DNA from 2 places in the Pusillimonas sp. SM2304 genome. Region 1 is predicted to be linked to the other one. Evidence: predicted binding sites of a transcription regulator. Region 1 holds the regulator's gene; the other holds the start of a gene.

Evidence for each region. Region 1 encodes HrcA, which represses chaperone genes, less so after heat shock. Its sites were predicted from a motif close to TTAGCACTCNNNNNNNNNGAGTGCTAA; they were not measured.
Region 2: rpoH (RNA polymerase sigma factor RpoH) is a predicted target of HrcA. The motif match lies at 3,248-3,274, and genes of this name have one in related genera.

What each region holds. Positions count from the first base shown of each region.
Region 1 covers NZ_JAVLUJ010000002.1:251,551-259,185, reverse strand. Annotated here, with positions in the region: gene dnaK (molecular chaperone DnaK) at 1-1,296, opposite strand, end outside; gene grpE (nucleotide exchange factor GrpE) at 1,490-2,104, opposite strand; gene hemH (ferrochelatase) at 2,200-3,261, opposite strand; gene hrcA (heat-inducible transcriptional repressor HrcA) at 3,329-4,336, opposite strand; gene RE432_RS10190 (NAD kinase) at 4,456-5,355, shown strand; gene recN (DNA repair protein RecN) at 5,360-7,009, shown strand; gene fur (ferric iron uptake transcriptional regulator) at 7,082-7,507, opposite strand.
Region 2 covers NZ_JAVLUJ010000001.1:791,092-798,726, reverse strand. Annotated here, with positions in the region: gene RE432_RS03710 (indolepyruvate oxidoreductase subunit beta family protein) at 1-179, opposite strand, end outside; gene RE432_RS03705 (indolepyruvate ferredoxin oxidoreductase subunit alpha) at 186-2,396, opposite strand; gene RE432_RS03700 (MarR family transcriptional regulator) at 2,662-3,096, shown strand; gene rpoH (RNA polymerase sigma factor RpoH) at 3,318-4,202, shown strand; gene RE432_RS03690 (LysE family translocator) at 4,401-5,036, opposite strand; gene RE432_RS03685 (EAL domain-containing protein) at 5,216-7,252, shown strand; gene RE432_RS03680 (cation:proton antiporter) at 7,392-7,635, shown strand, end outside.

The DNA.
Region 1 (7,635 bases):
GTCGTCGGCCGTGGAAAACACTTGCGAGAACCGGGTCGGGATCGTGGTGTTTTTCTGGATCATCTTGGTCATGACGCCGCCCAGGGTTTCAATACCCAGGGACAAGGGGGTCACGTCCAGCAGCAGCACGTCTTTGCGGTCGCCCGACAACACCGAACCCTGAATGGCGGCGCCAGCGGCGACGGCCTCGTCGGGGTTGACGTCTTTGCGGGGCTCCTTGCCAAAGAATTCCTTGACCTTCTCTTGGACCTTGGGCATGCGGGTCATGCCGCCGACCAGGATGACGTCGTCGATTTCAGAGGCTTTGACACCGGCGTCCTTGATGGCGATGCGGCAAGGCTCGATGGTGCGCTCGATCAGCTCTTCGACCAGCGCTTCCAGCTTGGCGCGCGTGATCTTCAGGTTCAGGTGCTTGGGACCGGACGCATCGGCCGTGATGTACGGCAGGTTGATTTCGGTCTGCTGCGCCGAGGAGAGCTCGATCTTGGCCTTTTCGGCGGATTCCTTCAAACGCTGCAAGGCCAGCACGTCTTTGGACAGATCGACACCGCTTTCCTTCTGGAACTCGGCAATGATGTAGTCGATGATGCGCTGGTCGAAGTCTTCGCCGCCCAGGAAGGTATCGCCGTTGGTCGACAGCACTTCGAATTGCTTCTCGCCGTCGACGTCCGCGATTTCAATGATGGATACGTCGAAGGTACCGCCGCCCAGGTCATAGACGGCAATCTTGCGATCGCCCTTTTCGGTCTTGTCCATGCCAAAGGCCAACGCCGCCGCCGTGGGCTCGTTGATGATGCGCTTGACGTCCAGGCCTGCGATGCGGCCGGCGTCTTTAGTTGCCTGGCGCTGGCTGTCGTTGAAGTAAGCGGGGACGGTAATGACGGCTTCAGTGATCTCTTCACCCAAATAGTCTTCCGCCGTTTTCTTCATCTTGCGCAGCACGTCGGCCGACACTTGGGGAGGCGCCAGCTTCTTGCCTTGCGCTTCGACCCATGCGTCGCCGTTGTCGGCCTTGACAATGCCATAGGGCATCAGGTTGATGTCCTTCTGCACGGCCTTTTCGTCAAACTTGCGGCCAATAAGCCGCTTGACGGCGTACAGCGTGTTCTTGGGATTGGTGACCGCCTGGCGCTTGGCCGGGGCCCCGACGAGGATCTCGCCGTCTTGCATATAAGCCACGATGGAAGGCGTGGTGCGTGTGCCTTCGGCATTTTCAATGATCTTGACGCTGCTGCCGTCCAGGACAGCCACACAGCTGTTGGTCGTACCCAGGTCAATACCGATAATCTTGCCCATATCTATATCCTGCTAAAAATTTTGAATTTGTGGAAACTGCCTGATGGTTCTTAATTGGGGCCCGCCGCTGCGATTTCAAGCCTTGACCCTGCAAATTTTGTATTTCTTGTGCGCTGGAGCGGGTTTTTGGGCCAAAAACCGTGTTTTTTCAGCTAAAAACAGCCCTGGCCGCCCCAAAACCTGAAACGGCGCTTTACGCGGCGGGCTGGCCCGACGACACCATCACCAGCGCCGGGCGCAATACGCGATCGGCAATGGTGTAGCCCTTCTGCAGCAATTGGACGACAGTGCCTTCGGGCAGGCCGGACGGCACCGAGGAAATCGCCTGGTGCACATGCGGATCGAACTTGTCGCCCTCGGCGGGCGCCACTTCTTTCAACAGATTGCGTTCGAACGCGCTATTGAGCTGGCGCAAGGTGGCTTCTACGCCCTCTTTCCAGGCTTCTGCCGTTTGGTCGGTCAGCGCCAGCGCGGCCTCGAGACTGTCCCGAACGGGAATCAGGCTTTCGGCAAACGACTCGGTACCGAACTTCCGGGCCTTGGCCACGTCTTCCTGGGCGCGGCGGCGGATATTCTCGGTTTCGGCCTTGGCGCGCAGCAACTCTTCATGATATTGCGCCACTTTTTCCTGTGACTCGGACAGCAAAGTGGCCCAGTCTTCTTCGGCCTCGGCCTGGACTTGCTGCCCGGACGCCTGCGCGTCGGCATCGCCTGATGCTTCTTGCGCTTGGTTGACTTCCAGTTGCTCGGAAGTATCGACCGACGGGTCTTGCTGTTTGGTATCCCGGGGCTCTTGGGGTGCCGACATAAAAAATCTCCACATCTGAACTATGCAATTCCATAAAAATGGGGGCAGCCGCCCCCATTTCAAGACCACGCAAAACGCGCCTTTAACGAGCCAGTTTACACCCAGCCCGCCAAGTGCTTTCCAATCAGCGCCGCAAAACCGGCCGTCCAATCGGCGTCGTCATTCAGGCAGGGCAAGTACCGGAATTGCCGCCCGCCCTCGGCCAGGAAAGCATCGCGGCACTGCATCTGGATTTCCTCCATGGTTTCCAGGCAGTCGGCCAGGAAGCCCGGACACATGACGTCCACCTGCCCGATGCCGTCACGCGCCCATTGCCGCAGCGTGGGCTCGGTATAGGGTTCCAGCCATTTTTCGGCGCCGAAACGGCTTTGGAACGCCACGTGAACCAGGCCGCCGTCCGCCCCCAGCGCCTGCCTGAGCAGCGCGGCGGTTTCCATGCAGTCGCGATAGTACGGATCGCCCTGCTCGACGGTCCGGCGCGGCAAGCCATGGAAACTGAGCAACAGGCGCTGCGGCTTGCCGTGCTGCGCCCAATAATTGCGCACCTGCCCGGCCAACGCGCCGATATAGGCGGGATCATCGTGATAACGCTTGATAAAGCGAAACTCGGGCTGGTCGCGCAAAGCGGCGGCGTGGGACGCCACGCGGTCCACGGCGGTGGCGGTCGTGCTGGCCGCATACTGCGGATACATGGGCGCCACCAGAATCCGCTGGCAACCGGCCGCCCGGAGCCGGTCAATGGCGCTGGCGATGGACGGATTGCCGTAGCGCATGCCCAGCTCCACCCGGACGTCCCTGCCCTGGGCCGCCAGATGCTGCTGCACCCCCTGCGCCTGGGCCTGGCTCCAGACCAGCAAGGGCGAGCCCTGCTCCAGCCAGATTTCCCGGTAGCGCGGCGCCAGCGCTTGCGGGCGGCGCGTCAGGATGAAGGCGCGCAAAATCACCTGCCACAGCCACTGCGGAATCTCGATGACGCGCGGATCGGACAGGAACTCCGCCAGATAGCGCCGAATCGACCCTGCGGTGGGCTCGTCAGGCGTGCCCAGATTGACCAGCAGGACACCGGCCGGACCTGGATCGCGCGGCGGCGGCTCGGTGCTGAAGGCATGCGGATCGGCCGGCTCCGGCAAATAAGGTGAAGCGAACAACTTGAACATAGATGACAGGACCTGATTATTGTGGCGGACGCAGCACGGCCGGCGGCACACCGGAAGGCGGCCGCCCTTAGAGCTGATTGTGGCTGAGTGCGTTGGAAAGCAGGCGCGCCGTGATATCCACGATGGGGATGACACGCTCGTAGGACATGCGCGACGGGCCGATGACCCCCAGCGTGCCCACCACCGTGCCATCCACCCCGTAGGGCGCGGTAATGACCGATACATCGTCCATGGGAACCAACTGCGAATCGCCGCCTATGTAGATCTGGACGCCCTGGGCGCGGCTGGATACGTCCAGCAGCTGCAACAGGTCGGTTTTCTTTTCAAACAGGGAAAACATGCGGCGCAGCCTATCCATGTCGGAGGCGATTTCGGAGATGTCCAGCAATTTGCTTTCGCCGGAAATGACCAGGGATTCGTCCGAGTCCGCTGTCGCGGTGCCCGCTTCGACCGCCGCCTGCATGAGCCGTGAAATATCGGCCTGCAGGGAGGAAAGCTCGTCGGTAATGGCCAGCCTGACCTGCTCGAAAGACATGCCCGCAAAATGCTGGTTGAAGAAATTGCTGGCCTCGATCAGTTCCTGTTCGAGATAATCCCGGGACACGAACAGAATACGGTTCTGCACATCGCCGTCGGGCGTGACAATAATCAGCAAGACTCTTTTTTCGGACAGGCGGATGAACTCGATCTGCCGAAACACCTGGGCCCGCTTGGGCGCCAGCACGACCCCCGCAAACTGCGACAGGTTGGACAATAGCGTCGCCGCCGCCGTGACCGCCCGGCCCGGCTCGGCGGCAGGCAATATCTGGCGGACCTGGCTGGGCAGGACTTCGAAGCGCTGCACCGCCAGCAGCCGGTCCACGAACAGGCGATAGCCCTTGGGGGTGGGAATCCGGCCGGCGGAGGTATGCGGGCTATGAATCAGGCCCAGATCTTCAAGATCGGCCATGACGTTGCGGATGGTCGCAGGCGACAGGTCGAACATTTTGGATAATGTGCGCGACCCCACAGGCTGCCCATCGGCAATATATTTTTCTATGAGCGCTTTTAAAAGCGCATTGGCTCTATCATCCATGACGCCATTTTATGTGTAATGTTGCGGACACGGGTTTTTATACCTACAGCCATCCGTTCTCAGGAACAATATAATCAATCAGTCTGTATTATTCCATCAATTAAGAAGGTGTCCGCCTTATGCACTTCAAAACCATCGCAATCATTGGCCGATATCAAGATACCGGCCTTGATGCGCCCTTGCGCAAGCTCGCCGGCATGCTGCAAGCTGAAGGCTGTAAGGTGCTTATCGAAACCGATACCGCCCGCAACACGGGCATCACCGAACACACGGTTGCCTCATACCAGGAAATCGGCCAGCAGGCGGACCTGGCCGTGGTCATGGGGGGCGACGGCACCATGCTGGGCGCGGCCCGCCAACTGGCCTACAACAATGTCGCCCTGATCGGCATCAACCATGGCCGCCTGGGGTTCATTACCGACATCCCGCTGCAAAGCGCCAACGACGCGCTGAACAGCGTCCTGCACGGCAACTACAACGCCGAAGACCGCGTCCTGCTCGAAGGCCGCGTCGTGCGCGACGGCGAAACCATGTATTCAGGCCTGGCCCTGAACGACGTGGTGCTGAACCGCGCCGGCCGCGGCGGGATGATCGAAGTCCATGTCGAATTCGACGGCGTCTTCATGTACAGCCAGCGCGCCGACGGCCTGATCGTCGCCACCCCCACGGGCTCCACCGCCTATTCCCTGTCGGCCAACGGCCCGGTCGTGCACCCCAGGCTGAACGCCATCCTGCTGGTCCCGGTCGCCCCCCAAACCCTGTCCAACCGGCCCATCGTGCTGCCCGACAGCGGCACACTGAGCCTGACCATCACCGCCCTGGGCCGGGTCGAATCGGGCGCCAGCGTCCACTTCGACATGCAGACCTGGTCCGAATGCCAGCCGGGCGACCGCATCGACGTGCGCCGGGCCCAGCATGCGGTCCGCTTCATCCACCCCACCGGGTACAGTTTCTTTTCCACCTTGCGCCGCAAACTGTACTGGAATCACATGCCCCAGCCTTCGGACGAGACTGAATAAACCTATGCTGCGATCCCTGCATATACGCGACTTCGTCATTGTCGATCAGGCAGAGATACCGTTCGAGACGGGCTTTACCGTGTTTTCGGGCGAAACGGGGGCGGGCAAGTCCATACTCATCGACGCCCTGTCGCTGGCCCTGGGCGCCCGCGGCGATGCTTCCGTCCTGCGCGACGGCGCCGCACGCGCCGATATCTCGGCTGTCTTCGAGCCCCCGGCCAGCCTGCATGCCTGGCTGCACGAACACGAGTTCGACGCCGACGACGCGCTCATCCTGCGCCGGGTCATCGACACTCAAGGGCGCAGCCGCGCCTTCGTCAATGGCCTGCCGGTCACCTTGGGCCAATTGCGCGAACTGGGCGAACAACTGGTCGACATCCATGGCCAGCATGCCCACCAAAGCCTGCTGAAAACCGCCAGCCAGCGCGAACTGCTCGACACGCAAGGCGGCCATCTGGCCCTGTCCCGGCAGGTACAACAGGCCTGGCAGCACTGGCAGCAGGCTGAAAAAACCCTGGCCGCCGCCCTGGCCAACGCCGCCACCTTGCAGGCGGAACGCGAGCAGATCGAATGGCAACTGGCCGAACTCGAGCGGCTGGGCCTGCAAGCGGGCGAATGGGAAACACTCAGCAGCGACCACCATCGGCTGGCCCATGCGCAAGCGCTGCTCGATGGCGCCACGCAGGCCTTGGCCGCCCTGGACGACGAGCAAGGCGCTGCCCTGCAAGCCCTGAACGCCGCCGCCCACGCGGTCCAGCAGCAATTGCGTCACGATACGCAGTTGCAAGGCATTTACGATGCGATCGAATCGGCCCGCATCTCGGCCGCCGAAGCCGTCTCTGACCTGAACAGTTACCTGGACAAACTCGAGCTCGAACCCGACCGGCTGGCGCAGGCCGAGCAGCGCCTGTCGGCCATCTTCGATGCGGCCCGGAAATTCAAGACCGAACCCGAAGCGCTCCCGGCCTTGCAGGAAAGCCTGCATGAACAGCTGAATGCCAGCCAGGCCGCCGCCGACACCGAAGCGCTTGCAAAACGGGTGGACGAGGCCGCAGCCCAGTACCAAGACTTGGCCGGGCAACTGAGCAAGGCGCGGCGCAAGACCAGCAAAAAACTGTCGGAGCAAGTGACCGGCGCCATGCAAACCCTGGCCATGAAAGGCGGCCGTTTCGACGTCGGCCTGTCGGCCTGCCCGCCCAGCGCAAGCGGCAACGAAACCGTTGAGTTTCTGGTGGCGGGGCATGCCGGCACGACACCCAAACCCTTGGCCAAAGTGGCTTCGGGCGGCGAACTGGCCCGCATATCGCTGGCCTTGTCCGTGATTGCCAGCCAGGCGGCCCGGGTCCCCACCCTGATTTTCGACGAAGTCGACACCGGTGTCGGAGGCGCTGTGGCCGAGGTCGTCGGCCAACTGCTGCGCGAACTGGGGGAACGCCACCAGGTGCTGTGCGTGACCCACTTGCCGCAGGTGGCCGCGCGGGGCGCGCATCATTACGAGGTCAGGAAATCTACTTCCAGCGCCAGCACCCTGTCGCAGATCGAGCCCCTGAGCCCCGAGGGCCGTGTCAACGAAGTAGCACGCATGCTGGGCGGCCTGAAAATTACCGACACCACGCGCAAGCACGCGCGCGAAATGCTGGCCAGCACCGGCTAGACCCAAGGCCAGCCTGGCAAAAAATAAGGCCGACGTAAAAATCGGCCTTTTTCTTTTGGTGTCGCTTTTTGCTTACTTGGCGTGCTTAGGCGAGCAATTGGGGCAAATGCCATATAGCAGCATCGTATGGCTTTCAAGCGCAAAGCCCTGGTCCTTGGCGACCTTATGCTGACGCTTTTCGATTTCGGGGTCGGTAAACTCGACGACCGTGCCGCAATTGGTGCAGATCAGGTGATCATGATGATCGCCGTCGTTAAGCTCGAAGACGGCCTTGCCGCCATCAAACTGGCTGCGCACCAAGATGCCGGCCTGCTCGAACTGGGTCAACACCCGGTAGACCGTAGCCAAACCAATGTCGACATCTTCAGCAACAAGCGTGCGGTAGACATCTTCAGCGCTTTGGTGACGAAGATCGGCCCGTCGAAAAATATCCAGAATTTTCAGGCGCGGGAAGGTCGCCTTCAAACCCATGTTTTTCAATTCATTTTGATCGTTCATAGCTAAAATGTCTCTGGCAGAAATAGGGTGATGTTCAGGCATATGCAAGGGTTGCGATACGCTCAACGCTGACTAACGCTATTATGCGTTTATTATCCAAGCTTTATGATAACGGTTTTATCCAAGAT
Region 2 (7,635 bases), on a different contig from region 1:
TAGATGGTGGCGCCGGTACGCTGGGCCACGCCCGGAACCGACGTGGTCTGGGCCCACCACTGAGCGTGTTCGGCCATGTCGACGATCCAGTCGGCCAGAACGCCGCCGCCCTGCCCGCCCATGGCCAGAATGGCGATCTTGATGGGTGTGCCCGCATGGAATGCAATGGGTGTCGTCATGGCAGCCTACAGGGAATAGCGGTTCAGCTGCGTGCTGCGGCGCGATTGCAGGTAGCCGATCACGCGCTGACGCATGCCGGCCTTGAAGGTGTCCCACCGGCTGGGGTTGTGCACGATATCGGCCCGGTAGAACGATGGGCACAGGACGGCGGCGTGGGCGACTTCGCCGCAATTGCCGCAGCCCACGCAACTGTTGTCCACGTGGGCGACCGGATCTTCCTTCAGCGGGTCGCCGCTGTCCTTGATGGTCAGCGACGGGCAGCCCGACAGCCGCATACAGGCGTGGTCGCCGGTACAGACATCGGGGTCCACGCCGAAGCGTTCCTTCACTGCCCGCTTGCCGCTTTTGACGGCCTTGTTGAACAGCGGCTTGACCCGGCGCTGCTTGTTCAGCATGCATTCCGATTGGGCAATAATGACCTTGGGGCCCTTGGCGGGCGTCGTCAGGGCTTCTTCGATGGTGGCCTGCACTTTGGCGACATCGTAGGTACGGTCCAGGGTGCGCAGCCACTTGACCCCCACGCCGCGCACCGCTTTTTCGATGGGGTTGTTGGTGGACCGGTTGGCGTTGCGGGCTCGTGACGACAGAATGTCCTGCCCGCCCGTGGCCGCTGAATAATAGTTGTCGATAATGATGATGACGCCGTCGTACTTGTTGAAGACGGCATTGCCCAGGCCCGAAGCCAGGCCGTTATGCCAGAATCCGCCGTCGCCCATGATGGAAATGGCCCGTTTGGATGACGGCACGTTGAAGGCGGCGGCGCTGGATGCGCCCAGGCCGTAGCCCATGGTCGTGGCGCCCAGGTTGAAGGGCGGCAAAATGGAAAACAGGTGGCAGCCGATATCGCAGGCAATGTGGTGCTCGCCCAGCTTCTTCTGCGCCAGGGTCAGGGCCGAAAACACCGGCCGCTCGGGGCAGCCGGTACAGAAGCCGGCGGGCCGGGCGGGCACGGCTTGCGCCAGCGCAGCTTGATGCGCGGGCTTGACTGTGGGATGAAAGGTGATGGGCTGGTCCTTGGGCTGCGGCCGCGCGGCCTGCCGGACGTCCATGGCCGGTAGGGGCGTATCGGGCAGGGTAGGCAGCAGCTCGGGCTTGTGCTCGGCCAGGAAGCCTTGCAGGCCGTCGCGCATCACGGCGGTCGTATATTCGCCCGCCATGGGCAGGAAGCCTTTGCCCGACAGCAGGGTGGCGATGCCGGCCTTGCGCAGGATGGTGTGCAGGCTTTGTTCTATATAGTCGGGCTGCCCCTCTTCGAACAGCAGGACGGCTTTCTTGCCGCGGCAGAATGCGGTGATCTCGTCGTCGATGACCGGGTAGGTGACGTTCATGACATACAGCGGAATCCGGCTGTTGCCGAAGCTGTCGGCCAGCCCCAGCAATTGCAGGGCGCGGATCACGCCGTTGTAGAGTCCGCCTTGCAGGATCAGGCCCAGGTCATCGTGATCGCCCTGGAAATGTTCGTTCAAGCCGTGCTGCTTGATGAAGCTGACGGCGGCCGGCCAGCGGGCATTGATTTTCTCGTGCTCGTGCTGAAACGAGGCGGGCGGCAGCACAATGCGGTTGGTGTCGCGCACCGGCTGGTCCATGGCCTGGCTCAGCGTCATGGCGGGGCGCCGATTGTCTTTGGCGGTGAAGCGCCCGTGTACATGGCAGCCGCGTATGCGCAGTTGCAGGATCACCGGCGTGTTGCTGGCTTCAGACAGCTGGAAGCCGTCTTCCACCGCCTTGACCATGCTTTCCAGATTGGGCCGGGGGTCAAGCAGCCAGATTTGCGATTTCATGGCAAAGGCATGGGTGCGCTCTTGCATGATGGAAGAGCCTTCGCCGTAGTCTTCGCCCACGATGACCAGGGCGCCGCCCGTGACCCCGCCTGACGCCAGGTTGGCCAGCGCATCCGAGGCGACGTTGGTCCCCACGGTGGATTTCCAGGTGACGGCGCCGCGTATCGGGTACATGACGGACGCCGCCAAGGTGGCCGCGGCGGTGGCTTCCGAAGCGCTGGCCTCGAAATGCACGCCCAGTTCATCCAGGATCTCTTGCGCATCGGCCAGCACGTCCATCAGGTGCGAGATGGGCGAGCCCTGATAGCCCGCCACATAGCCCACGCCCGATTGCAGCAAACCCTTGGTGACGGCCAGTATGCCTTCGCCCCGGAATTCCTGGCCTTCGCCGATACGCAGCTGCTGTACCTCTTTCTTGAATGAACGCTCTGCCATGTTGCCTCCGGGACGACGCAATGTTGTGTCTGTTCTTTTGCTTGTCCCAGATACTTTAGGCTTCAAGCGACAGCGCGTCAATAAAAATCATGAAAATTCATGTATAGGCAAAATTTAATATACAGAACAGGTGCTTGTGTATAAGTACTTACCATTAAATTGGTGCGTCCGACGTACGGAAACAGGCATTTGCAGGCTACTATTAAACTTGCATACGCCAGGGCGCACGGGGCGCCTGGTTCTGTCCGCATATAGGAATGTTGTCATGCAAGCTGATGGGTCGACTCGTTTTGTGCATCGTTACCTGGCGTCGGTGCTGGCGCAGGCGAGCCATCGAATTTCGGCGGAATTCCATGTGGAGGTCAGGAAAGCGGGCCTGACAGTCACCGAGTGGCGGGTGCTGGGCAGCCTGATCGATGGCGAAGGCGAAACCGTCGGCAGGCTGGCTGAACTGGCCGTCACCAAGCAGCCCACGCTCAGCAAAGTGCTGCCCGGCTTGGCCTCGCAGGGGTATATCAGCCTGCAGACGGCACGCAGCGACCGGCGCCAGACCATGGTGACGATCACACCGAAAGGCGCGAAGCTGATCAGTGGGTTGTGCGAGCAGGCGCTGGCGCACCAGCGGCGCGTGTTGTCCAAACTCGACGCCGACCACGCCGACCGGCTGGTCGACATGCTGCGGGCCATTATTGCGCACTGAAGCGCCCGGATCGGTCGCTATGGCAGCGGCGTGCCTGGTTTTGACATGACACGGTTTTCGCCCAAAAAAACAGCCAAAATGCGCTTTGGACATGAACTTTTCATCAAAAAACGGCTCTTACAGATATATCATGTGTCAAAATGTTCTTGTATTAGCACTCAGCCATCCAGAGTGCTAATATAATGATAAACATCGCTTTTTTCAGGGGGATCCCTCGTCTGATGACTCATCGTTCGCAATCTTTAGCCCTGTCCAACAATCAATTGGCCATGGCGATCTCGAATCCGGGTGCTTTAGGCACGATCGAAGCCTATATCAGCGCTGTCAATCGTCTGCCCATGCTCACGCAAGAGGAAGAAACGAATTTGGGCAAGCGCCTGCGCGACGACTCCGACCTTGATGCCGCGCGCCAACTGATCACCTCGCATTTGCGCCTGGTCGTTTCCATTGCGCGCCAGTACTTGGGCTATGGGCTGGCGCATGCCGACCTTATTCAGGAAGGCAATGTTGGCCTCATGAAGGCGGTAAAACGTTTCGACCCTGATCGCGGCGTACGCCTGGTGTCGTTTGCCGTGCATTGGATCAAGGCTGAAATCCACGAATATATTGTGCGCAACTGGCGCCTGGTCAAGGTGGCCACCACCAAAGCGCAACGCAAGCTGTTCTTCAATTTGCGCCGCATGCGCCCCGATGGGCAAACACTGGACACCGAGCAGGTCAACGAGATCGCGCGCGAACTGAATGTGCGTCCCGAAGACGTCTCCGAAATGGAAGTCCGCATGTCCGGGCGTGAATTGGCGCTGGAAAGTCCCAACGACGACGAAGACCATTACGCGCCTATCACCTACTTGTCGGACGAGGGGCAGCAAGAGCCCTCGCGCGTGCTCGAACGGCGCGCCTACGATGCCTTGCAGGGTGCCGGCCTGGCCGATGCCCTGGACGGGCTGGATGCGCGTTCGCGTCATATTGTGCAGGCCCGCTGGCTGCAGGATGACGGCGGGGCAACCTTGCACGAGCTGGCCGCCGAATATGGCATATCGGCCGAGCGGGTAAGGCAGATTGAAGCCGCGGCATTCAAGAAGCTGCGTACGGCGCTGGCGGATTAGCGCATAGATATAATTTTTTACACCTTAAGTCGGCGGAAGCAGAACTTATTCGCAGTTGGCCTGACTAACTTCCTATGAGCGATGTGTTTGCATCACGATGCGCGAGGCATCGTTCATCATCCGCTTCGGCTTCTCCTCTTCCCCTCCCTTTTGAAGCGGATGTTTTATGGGACACCTCCAGGTGTCCCATTTTTTCGTTCAGCGCCGTCCTTCCATAGCCATGCGCACGGCCAGGCCGGCCAGGACGGTGCCCATGAGCCAGCGCTGCACGACCTGCCACACGGGCCGGCCGGCAAGAAAGACCGCGATCGAGCCGGCCATGATGGCAATCAGGGCATTGACGCTCATGCTGATCATAATTTGGGTAAAGCCCAGTACCAGGGATTGCGTGAGTATGCTTGCTTGATCCGCGGGGCTGATGAACTGGGGTAGCAGCGACAAGTACATGATGGCAATCTTGGGGTTCAGCAGATTGGTGACAAACCCCATGGTGAATAGCTTGCGCGGGCTGTCCTTGGGCAATTCGCGCACATGGAACGGCGAGTGGCCGCCCGGCTTGACCGCCTGCCATGCCAAGTACAGCAAATAGAGCGCGCCTCCGATGCGTAATGCGTCATATGCATAGGGAACCGCCAGGACGAGCGCGGTAATGCCCAATGCCGCGCAAAGCATATAAAAGACGAAGCCCATTGCCACGCCGCCCAGGGAAATGAGCCCGGCAGCGCGGCCCTGGCAGATCGACCGCGAAATAAGATAGATCATGTTCGGGCCGGGCGTGAGGACCATGCCCAGTGAAATCAGGCCAAATGCAAGCAGGTTGGACAGTTCTGGCATGGGTGTGCGTCCTGTGATGGGGGGAAGGGGTAGCGCCGCAGGATCAGTATAATGCAGCGGGCTTCGCTCATGCGGGGCGCGCAACAGGGCGGCGATGGAATCATTGCAAGCCCGGCCCCTTAATAAATGGGCAAGCCTGTCGTTAACGTTTTATCCCTTCCCAAACACATACCCTTCTCATGATGCAAGGCACTTACGCCCCCGCTCTGGTGGCCATGTCGATTGTCGTGGCCGTCGTGGCGGCCTATACCGCCATCGATATGGCGCGGCGCATTGCCTCGACGCGCGATCGTGTCTCGCGCTGGTGGCTGGCCGGAGGCGCCTGCGCCATGGGCACGGGTGTCTGGTCCATGCATTTCGTGGGCATGCTGGCTTTCAGTCTGCCCATGCCTATGGGCTACGACCCGGCCATTACATTGCTGTCATGGTTTATTGCGGTCGCCGCTTCGGCTTTTGCGCTCTGGCTGACCGCGCGCTCCCGGCTCCCGATGCACCTGCTGGCGACCGGCGCCCTGGTGATGGGCGGCGGCATCGCGAGCATGCACTATACCGGCATGGCCTCGATGCAGATGCAGCCGGGTATCGATTACAACCCTTGGCTCCTGGCCCTGTCGGTCACTGTCGCCGTCGTGGCATCGGGTGTCGGGCTGTATATCATTCACATCCTGCGTTCCACGCAGCGCCACGCCCGCTGGTTGCGCCTGGCGGCTGCCCTGCTGATCGGTGCAAGCATTGTCGGCATGCACTATATCGGCATGGCTGCCGCCCGCTTTCCTGTCGGCAGCATTTGCGGCGCGGCGCAAGATGGGCTGCAGACCGAATGGCTGGCAAGCCTGATCGTCCTTGGCTCGCTGGGCGTCCTGGCCATTGCCTTGATCATATCCGTGCTGGACCAGCGCCTGGAGTCGCGCACAGCGGTGCTGGCCAAATCGCTGGCGCACGCCAATCGCGAGCTGACTCACTTGGCCCTGCACGATTCGCTGACCAAACTGCCCAACCGGCTGCTGCTTCGCGACCGCTTGGCCCAGGCGATCGGGCCGCGCGCCCGGTTCGCCGTGATCTTCATGGACCTGGACGGTTTCAAGGCCGTCAACGATGCTTTCGGCCACCATATGGGCGACCTGCTGCTCATCGAAGTGGCGCGCCGCTTGTGTACCGCCCAGCGCCATGCGGATACCGTTGCGCGCCTGGGCGGCGATGAGTTCGTCCTCCTGATTCACATTGAAACCCGCGAAGACGCCGAGGCCGTTGCCCGGCGCCTGATTGAACTGATCCGTCAGCCGGTCCGGATCGATGGGCAGGACCTGCGCATCTCCACCAGTCTGGGCATTGCCCTGTACCCGGAAGACGGCGCCGACTTCGATTCCCTGGTATCCAATGCCGACGCGGCCATGTACCACGCCAAGGAACAGGGCCGTAACGACTATTGTTTCTTCGAGCCCGCCATGAACGTGCTGGCCCAGAGCCAACTGCAGTTGTTACAGGCGCTGGCTCCGGGTCTGGGGCGCAACGAGTTCTATCTGCTGTACCAGCCCAAATACAACGCGGCGGACAAGAAACTGGTCGGTGTGGAAGCCCTGGTCCGCTGGGCGCATCCCACCCAGGGCCTCATCGGGCCGGATGTCTTCATCCCCTTGGCCGAGCGTTCCGGCCTGATCATCGAGCTGGGCCTGTGGATACTGGACGAAGCCTGCCGCCAGTTGGCCGAATGGCACCGGCAGGGCAAGCTGATCCAGATGTCCGTCAATCTGTCCGCCCTGCAGTTCTGCAGCACCCGCCTGGTCGATGATATCAGTGCGTGCCTGGCCCGGCATGCGCTGCCGCCCCAGTATCTGACCCTGGAAATCACCGAATCCATGGCCATGCAGGATGTCGAGCACAGCTTGCGTATGCTGCAGCAATTGCGCGCGCTGGGGGTCATGATTTCGATCGACGACTTCGGGACGGGCTACTCCAGCCTGGTCTATCTGAAACGCCTGCCGGCCAGTGAACTGAAGATCGACCGCGATTTCGTGAACAACCTGCAAGGCGGCCAGGAAGACGCCGCCATTGTCTCGGCCATTATCGGCCTGGGCAAGACGCTGGGGCTGACCGTCACCGCCGAGGGCGTTGAAACAGACGCGCAGCAGGACTTCCTGGCCGAGCAAGGCTGCGATCTGCTGCAGGGCTTCCTGCTTGGCCGCCCGGCGCCCGCCGCGGCACTGAGCTTCGGCTGACTGTTTCTGCATAGGGCGGCTGCCTGCCGCCTGTCCATGCGATGCGGGGCCGAAAAAAACTTTCGCCCGAACACGAAACGGCTGAAAAAAAGCGATATCCTTGGGTTTCCGTCGGTAGACACGGGCAAGGAACACAACAATGCAGATAGGACACCTGGTTTTTGGCCTGGCCGGCTTGCTGGCCCTGGTGTCCTTCATGCCGCCGGTCGCGGGCCGCTTGCATCTGCCCTACTCAGTGTTGCTGGCCATTGTGGGCTTTGTGCTGGGCTTGATCATCCATGTCCATGGCTGGGCGCCTCTGGTCATGTCCGACTTCCTGGATTCGCTGCAGAACTTCGAGGTTTCATCGGAAACCTTCTTGTTCGTCTTCTTGCCCATTCTGC